2 regions of the Geomicrobium sp. JCM 19037 genome follow, and region 1 is predicted to be linked to the other one. Evidence: predicted binding sites of a transcription regulator. Region 1 holds the regulator's gene; the other holds the start of a gene.
What was found. Region 1 encodes LexA, which represses DNA repair genes until DNA is damaged. Its sites were predicted from a motif close to CGAACATATGTTCG; they were not measured.
Positions count from the first base shown of each region.

Region 1 (4,426 bases):
AGCGAGCACAAGAATTGAAGTGAGAAGCCCAGACCCATCTGCCAACCCATACTTGGCAATGGCCGCACTGCTTGCTGCAGGTCTTGACGGTGTCAAAAGAAAGCTTCAAGCACCAGAAGAAACAGACCGCAACATCTATGTAATGGATGAGCAAGAACTTAAAGACGAAGGAATCGAAGCCCTTCCTGGTAGCTTAAAAGGAGCGCTTGAAGAACTAAAAGCCGACAAAATTCTCGTCGACGCACTTGGCGAGCATGCAATGGAACACTTCGTTGAAGCTAAAGAAATCGAATGGGATATGTTTAGAACCCAAGTTCACCCTTGGGAAAGAGAGCAATATTTCCAAGCATACTAAAATGGAAAAAGCCTTATCCTTTAGGGGATAGGGCTTTTTTACATGTCTCGTGGAATGTGGTACAGGTTGGCTTGCCCACAATTTTTGATGAAAAATTGCACGTAACGACTCGACCTATAACGAGTTCACTAGCTCAGCATCGTTAGATCTTGGGTCGTTCACTCGTGGGGATACTTCGTAAGCAATCATGTCTCCGGCAGGATAGGGTTCTAACATTGGGGTTACCGATTGGGGGTCGGTGTTTGTTGGATCTAGCCAACGATCGAAATCAGCAGGGGAGAGAATGACCGGCATGCGCTCATGGATGTCAGCGACCAATTCGTTTGCTTCTGTCGTAATAATAGCGCAGCTCGTCATCTGTTCTGTGTCGTTTGACCACGTATCCCAAATGCCTGCGAAAGCGAGCGGGTCACCGTTTTTTAATTGGATGTGAAACGGTTGCTTCTTTTTGTTTTTCGTTTGCCATTCGTAAAAGCCAGAGGCAGGAATGATGCATCGCCTCCTTTGAAAGGATTGACGGAAGCTAGGTTTTTCTGTGACGGTCTCTGCTCGGGCATTAATAAGTGGACGGCTAGATTTCTGTTCTTTCGCCCAAGAGGGGATGAGTCCCCATCTGACCGTTTTTAACTGTTCGTACGTACCGTCATGATAAACGCAAAAAATTGATTGAGTCGGTGCGATATTATAGCTTGTTGGTAGTGGGGTATTCTGTCTGTACTTGTTGTTAAATAGCTTTTCTAGGGTTTCTAATTGCTCAAAGAATGTAAATCGGCCGCACATGAACGATATCTCCCTTCATCTATTCAGATACCGTTATCGTGCCCAAACTGGCAAATGTGCAAACGCTCGGGTACGTGGGAAATTTACTTGCATACACTAGATGTAAAAGACACTAAAGGGGTCCGCGTATGCTTGAGTTTGGATTAATTGTGTCACTTATGATCGCTACACCAGGAATTGGAATGCTTAGTGTGATCGGGGTCGCTCTCTATGTGAAAGAACGGAAAAGTAAACAATAAAAACATTATGTAAACTTAAAACGAAAAAGAAAAAACCTGTGTGTCTACACAGATTATTTCAACAGTTCTTTAATGAATATTTCGCAGTACGCCGGTCACTTTCCCTAGCACAGATACATTATCTAAATAGATCGGTTCCATCGTTTCATTTTCTGGTTGCAAACGAATTTGATTACCTTCCTTGTAAAAGCGCTTTACCGTCGCTTCTTGCTCTTCAGTCATTGCAACGATGATATCGCCATTATTCGCTGTCTGTTGTTGCCGAACAATGACTTGATCCCCGTCCAAAATCCCGGCATCTATCATACTTTCACCGACAATGGTTAGCATGAAAACCGACTCATTCCCAACAAAAGATTCAGGGAGAGGGACGTATTCTTCAATGTTCTCAACAGCCGTAATCGGTTGACCAGCGGTAACTTTACCGATAACGGGTACGTAAGCGGTTGCTGCTGGTGCATTGCTGTTCTCGGTGTATGAAGAGGCGTCTGTCGTTGCACCATCTAATCCTAACACTTCGATTGCGCGAGGTTTTGTAGGGTCACGCCGAATAAAGCCTTTCTTCTCTAATCGTGCTAAATGACCGTGCACAGTAGAGCTTGAAGCGAGACCGACAGCTTCACCGATTTCTCGTACGGACGGCGGGTAACCTTTGCTGCGTACATTATCTTTAATATAAGTAAGAATGCGTTCTTGGCGTGCGGATAACTTTGTCATCGTTTCACCTCATTATCTCTTTCCAATCTTAGGAAAAGCATAGCATACAAAACATGTGTTTGCAAACACTCGTTCTGTTTTTCTTGTTGACAAGAACATTTGTTCCGGTTATGATCATTATACGAACATACGTTTTGGAGGGGATCAGATGGTCAAGTTATCAAAAGCACTTATAAAGAGGAAAACGGTAGAAGAGTGGCTCATTATTCTTCTGTTTGGTTTTGCGGTCGCTGTCATGTTGTTTGTAGCCCAAACGTCATTAGCGGCGAGTGAACCCGTCGTTTTAAATCCAGCATTTCTTTCATATAAGTAAAACTAATAACTTTGGCCATCGTTTTACGTGAGGTCTGAAAACAATGACGAACCGGTTAAATTCTTTAAATTATAAATGTTAGGTTTATTTCTTTTGCTGTTCGGGAATATACATACTAATGTGTGAGAACGATGATAAATAACGAAAGGAGGATCCGTGATGAACTCTAGTAAGAAAATCGACCGTATGAACGAACTTGCCAAGCGGGCAAGGACGATGGGGTTAACTCATGACGAAGAGTTCGAACAGCATTCGCTTAGAGATGAGTACTTGAGTAGTCTAAGAACATCTTTTAAGAAGCAATTACAAGCCGTTAAAGTGGTTGATGAGAATGGAAGCGATGTGACTCCTCATTCATTAAAGAAACGAAGGCGTTCCTATTAACAGAATGAATAGCTTAACCCATCAACCTGGACGGTGCATCCAGGTTTTTTCAATGTCATGAACAAACCGCTCTAAAGGTTGTTTTGATGAATAAAACCGTATATCATGGACAAGAGTAGGTTTAATAGGAATGATGGAGAGGATGAACGAGTGTTGAATACAGTAGAAGAAAAAGCAATTAATACGATTCGTACGTTATCCATTGATAGCATTAATCGAGCCAATTCCGGTCACCCGGGGCTTCCGATGGGTGCAGCACCGATGGCGTTTGCATTGTGGACAAGACATTTAAAGCACGAACCAGATAACCCAAACTGGTGGGATCGTGACCGTTTCGTACTTTCAGCCGGACACGGATCAATGCTTTTATATAGCCTGCTTCATCTTAGTGGATATGACTTGAGCATGGATGAACTGAAGAACTTCCGCCAATGGGGAAGTAAAACGCCAGGTCACCCTGAATACGGACATACTCCAGGTGTGGATGCAACAACAGGACCTCTCGGTCAAGGCCTTGCAATGGCTGTAGGTATGGCAATGGCTGAATCCCACCTGAGCGCAGTATACAATACATCCAAACATGAGCTGTTTGACCATTACACGTACGCTCTTTGTGGTGACGGAGATGTGATGGAAGGGGTCGCTTCAGAATCCGCATCCTTGCGGGTCATCTCGGACTTGGGAAGCTTGTTGTTTTGTATGATTCAAATGACATCTCTTTAGATGGAGATTTGAATCGCTCGTTTTCTGAGGATGTAATGGCACGTTACGATGCATACGGCTGGCACACGATTCTTGTAGAAGATGGAAGTGATGTTGATGCCATTGACCGGGCAATTGCAGATGCAAAAGCGGATCCGCGTCAAGCTTGATTGAAATTAAGACAGTCATCGGTTTTGGGTCCCCGAACAGAGCAGGTACGAATGAAGCTCACGGGAAAGCTCTCGGAGCAGACGAGACTGTACTCGTGAAAGAAAGCTATAAATGGGAGCACGATGAGTTCCATGTGCCTGAGGAAGTGGCTTCATTCTTTGCTTCTTTAAAAGAAAACAATAAAAAGCAGTTTAGCGATTGGGAAAATACATTGGCCGCATACGAACAAGATGAACCGAAAAAAGCAGAAGAACTTCGAGGTGCGTTTGCCAGAGAATGGTTTAATAAAGAAGCGCTTCTAGATCTTCCTGCTTATGAAGTAGGAAAAGATAAGTTGGCTACACGAAAAGCTTCTGGTGAAATGATTAGTGCAATATCAAAACAAACGGATGCGTTGTTTGGTGGTTCAGCTGATCTTGCTTCTTCTAACAATACGATGATGAACGATCATGACGACTTTACGAAAGAAAATCGAACAGGGAGAAACGTATGGTTTGGTGTTCGAGAATTTGCAACAGCTGCAGCAGTGAACGGTATCGCTCTTCACGGTGGATTACATCCATACGGAGCGACGTTCCTCGTGTTCTCAGACTATATGCGTCCGGCCATTCGTTTGTCGGCATTAATGAACGTGCCTTCGACGTTTGTCTTTACCCATGACAGCGTTGCTGTCGGGGAAGACGGACCAACTCATGAACCTGTCGAGCAAACCTCATCGCTGCGAATGATTCCAAACTTGAATGTTCTTCGCCCAGCAGATGGCAA
Region 1 covers NZ_BAWZ01000001.1:134,047-138,472, reverse strand. Annotated here, with positions in the region: partial or broken gene glnA (type I glutamate--ammonia ligase) at 1-355, shown strand, start outside; gene JCM19037_RS00660 (SOS response-associated peptidase) at 470-1,135, opposite strand; gene lexA (transcriptional repressor LexA) at 1,444-2,091, opposite strand; gene JCM19037_RS25380 (hypothetical protein) at 2,240-2,404, shown strand; gene JCM19037_RS00650 (DUF896 domain-containing protein) at 2,564-2,788, shown strand; partial or broken gene JCM19037_RS29775 (hypothetical protein) at 2,894-3,660, shown strand; gene JCM19037_RS29770 (transketolase C-terminal domain-containing protein) at 3,657-4,426, shown strand, end outside.

Region 2 (4,426 bases), on a different contig from region 1:
TGGCACGGCGACAACAGCGGCTTCGAGCACTCCAGGATGGGCCATAAGTGCATTCTCTAAATCGACGGAAGAAATCCATTCCCCACCACTTTTGATTAAGTCTTTCGTTCGGTCAACGATGGCAATCGATCCTTCTCGGTCAATCGTGACAACATCTCCGGTGTATAGCCATCCGTCTTTGAACGTTGCCTCGGATCGCTCGTCGTTATGATATGCATCGGCAATCCATGGACCGCGAATGAGTAGCTCTCCCATTTCTTTTCCGTCCCACTTAATCTCACCATTCTCATTCACGGCCTTCAGATCAACGAGAGGTACCGCCATTCCTTGCTTGGCTCGAATGTTCAATTGCTCTTCCTTCGAATCTTTCAATTGATGACTCTTCAACTGAGAAACGGTTGCCAGAGGTGCAGTTTCCGTCATCCCATACGCGTGCAAAAAGTCAATGCCGTACACATTTTCAAACTGCTCGATCATTCCTTTTGGTGCAGCAGATCCTCCACAGAGCACACAACGCAAACTGCTCGTGTCATACGACCCTTTTTCTAACACTTGTAAAAGACCAATCCAAATGGTCGGAACCCCTGCAGTAATCGTTACTTTTTCTTCTTGGATAAATTGTGCAATGAGCTCGGGGGTGAACTGTGGACCTGGAAGCACTTGTGTTGTTCCAAACCAAGTTGCCGCAAACGGCATGCCCCATGCATTCACATGAAACATCGGTACAACCGGCAATGCCGTATCCTTTTCAGAGATAGCTGTTGAATCGGTTAACCCTAGTGAGAGGCTATGCAACACAATGCCCCGGTGCGAATAGAGCACTCCTTTTGGCTTGCCTGTTGTCGCTGACGTGTAACACATTGCGACAGGTTCATTTTCATCCAAATCGGCGACAAATGAGAAGTTCTCATCTCCTTCTTGAACGAGATCTTCATATGAATACACCGGTGAGAGAGAGGTTTCAGGGAGTGACGGTTTATCTGTCATGATAATAAACGCTCGTACCGTCGTTAGTTGATCGGCCACACGCTCAATGAGCGGTAAAAGATCTTCATCGACGAGAACGACACGATCTTCAGCATGATTCATTACGTATACGAGGTGCTCTGGTGGCAGACGAAAATTAACCGTATGAATTACCGCTCCGACACCAGGAATGGCAAAGTACGCTTCAAGGTGGCGATGGTGATTCCAAGCAAGTGTTGCAACCCGTTCCCCGCGCTGAACGCCTAATTGCTTAAGGCACTTGAAAGCGCGCGTGTTCGTCTGCCAATATCTCGATACGACATTCGCTGTACATTGTCCAATGTCCTGGAAATGACCTCTTTGTCTGGAAAGTATCGTTCTGCTCTTTCTAGCATTGGAGGTATCGTTAATGGCGTGTTCATCACCTTAATCAAACCCTTTCATGTTTAGATGCAGCGCTCTCCACACCGGTTTGTTTTTTTATTTCGGTGGCATACGAACCGCTCCGTCGAGACGAATCGTTTCTCCATTTAACATGACGTTATCGACAATTGATGCGACCAGTTTCCCGTACTCAGACGGGTAACCAAGTCTTGACGGGAATGGGGTCATCTCTTCAAGTGACTTACGTGCTTCTTCTGGTAAACTTTCAAACAACGGCGTTTCAAATAAACCTGGAGCAATGGTGACAACTCGTATGCCTAATGAAGCCAAATCACGACTTATTGGTAGTGTCATCCCTGCTACGCCGCCTTTGGACGCACTGTATGCCGCTTGTCCAATTTGCCCATCGTATGCGGCGATCGATGCGGTGTTAATGATGACCCTCGTTCCCCTTCTTCATTGGTCTTATTGTCCTTCATTCGTTCTGCTGCAAGTCGAATGACGTTAAACGTACCGACAAGGTTGATTTCAATCACCTTTTTAAAAGACTCCACCGATGCGTTCCTCGTTTTCCGGTCGTTTTTTCCGCAGATCCAATACCTGCGCAGTTTACAACGGTATTCACCTTACCGAACACACGAACGGCTTGATCCATTGCGGTCGTTACACTCTCTTCATCTGTGACGTCTGTGACGTAAAACTCCACGTTTTCACCTAGCTCACTCGCCAGCTTTTCTCCTCTCTCTTCGTTCACATCCAAGATGGCAACGTGCGCTCCATCACGAACAAATTGCCTAACGGTCGCTTCCCCTAATCCTGAGGCACCACCTGTTACGACTGCTTTTACTTCATCTCTTTTCATCTGTACATCCTCCAAGTTGTAAGCCTTTTCATTTTTTCCTAATGAATCGATTCTCTCATTGCTACATTTCGCTGAATTTCGCTATTTTCCTGCTAAAAGAAAAAATTACCACTTATAAAAGAACGTATGTTCGTGTATACTCATTGTGAGGTGATCCACATGGCAAACAAACTTACTCCCGGTTCAAACATGCGCTGGGAATCAAGTCGAATGATTTTACCTGAACACCGAGAAGCTTGGCTAACCCATCAACAGGACACAACAAAGGTGAAAAAGCCCATCCTCGATGAACAACGCTGGCTCGAATTTGAACTCATCTTAAGAGAAGCGATGGAATATAACGAGCCCCTGCGATTCACATACTGGAAGAACGGATCATTCTTCGAACTCGCAGGCTACTGCCATTACGTCAGCCATGACCAGAAGCAATTCCACATCGTTTGCACAAACGATGATGTGCACTACCTGAAGTTCGATGTGGTCATGAATGTTGAACGTGCGTAAGCGTGAATGCATCGAAAAATCGTCATCACTACCGTGTGCCGTTGGATAGCTCCCGCACACTACCCATCCCGTTAGTCGATCGTTCAATGCTCAGCGACTATGGGCGAGTGGAAAAACGAACACCCAAGCCACAAAAGTCTCGATAAAAGCAGACAGCGTAGCCGGCCAGACCACAGAGCCAAGCTGTTATTCGGTAGTGATGGCTGTACATACAGCCATCACTACCGTTGCACCCCCACTTTGTGTAGCGTTTCACGTTGTTCGCTTCCATTTCCGCCACCTTTTCTCAACGCATTTCGTCACACGTACATCACTTAACAGAAATCGATTTGATTAAAGCTGATTTATCTTTTACGCGATGCAAACAATCTTCTCTTTTTTTAATATAGCCTGTGATCATAAAGTAAAAACTAAGTCCAACCACCGCTAAAGAAAGCGGTAAAAGACTAGAAACTGGACCTTCAACAGAATAAGCAGCATTCATCGTTAAAAATCCGAAAACAATCGCCAACACACCGAACATCACCGTGACTACGCCTAATAACACTCGAATGTTTTTTACCGTTTTCAGCTTCATAAATCTCCCTTCTTTACACTCAATGATTTTGATTTAACCATTGGTAGAACGACCTCTCTTCAATCACATTCAGAATGCAGTCGGTGCCGTATTCGTTTACCATGCTCTCAACCTCATCAGGGAAAAGGTGCTCCACATTCATGCGAATGTACGGCAATTTTTCTTGTGCCTTGATTGAGCGCAGATTTTCCGCTTTCGCTCCTGCGAAAACAAGTTGGAGATTCAGCTCATCAAAGGCAAATTGAAGAATTTGTTTTTTTGCTGCGGCGTTCATTCCCTGCCCCCAATACGGATAACCGATCCACGTACCGATGTGGCACGAACGCTTGCTCAAATCCACCTGCTTCAGTGTAATCACACCGACGATCTTGTTTTCGAATACGATCGCTCTTGAATACATGTTTCCCTTTGCCTCTTCTGCATTGACGAAGGAGATGAAAGCACGAGTGCCCTCCACCGACGTTTGTGCTTTGCTGAGGCCTAGTGCCCCGCTAATTTTCTCGTGTGAGGATAATGCCGATACGTGTTCAGCATCTTCCAGTTGGTGCGGCCGTAACGTAATCATTCCATCCCTTCTCTCTATCTGTTCGGCAATCTGACAACTGCTCGTATTTCCTGTAGGTGATGACGATCATGTTCCGCAAGCCCTATAAAATATGCGGACACGGTCAGTTCGGTTTCCCCAATGAAGATGGGGCGATTCCAGTCTGTTTCATGAATGTCTCGAATGGACTGTAAAAGATCTGTCCTTATGTTAGTGAATTCGGCGATGATGTCGCGTTGTGCGATACACCTTCCACGTTCAGCTGCTCGGCTGTTGATCCCTTCACGCTCTGGTCCTTTAGGAAGTGGATGCTGCGAAAATAAATAAGGGAGGCGTTTTTGCAAAACGAAGTCGTCCCAAGGAATAAGATGGGCAATAACTTCAGCAACTGTCCACCCGCCACGCTTGACGGGTGTCCTCCACTCATGCTCATCGAGCCTTTGCAAAGATGTCACAACGGATAAGACGCGGGTATGGTGGGCGATAATTCGTGCTTGGTGTTCTTCCATCGTACGCTCCTTAACTTAACGTGAGTTGTCCATTGATAGCCCGAAATACCTCTCGATCTTACTCACTTCTGCCATCGTCC
Region 2 covers NZ_BAWZ01000021.1:3,092-7,517, forward strand. Annotated here, with positions in the region: partial or broken gene JCM19037_RS12630 (long-chain fatty acid--CoA ligase) at 1-1,391, opposite strand, end outside; partial or broken gene JCM19037_RS12635 (3-hydroxyacyl-CoA dehydrogenase) at 1,447-2,212, opposite strand; gene JCM19037_RS12640 (YolD-like family protein) at 2,372-2,716, shown strand; gene JCM19037_RS12645 (hypothetical protein) at 3,027-3,293, opposite strand; gene JCM19037_RS12650 (GNAT family N-acetyltransferase) at 3,313-3,858, opposite strand; gene JCM19037_RS12655 (DinB family protein) at 3,873-4,346, opposite strand; gene JCM19037_RS12660 (YdcF family protein) at 4,362-4,426, opposite strand, start outside.
Region 2: a site for LexA is predicted at 2,332-2,345, ahead of JCM19037_RS12640 (YolD-like family protein). Genes of this name have one in related genera too.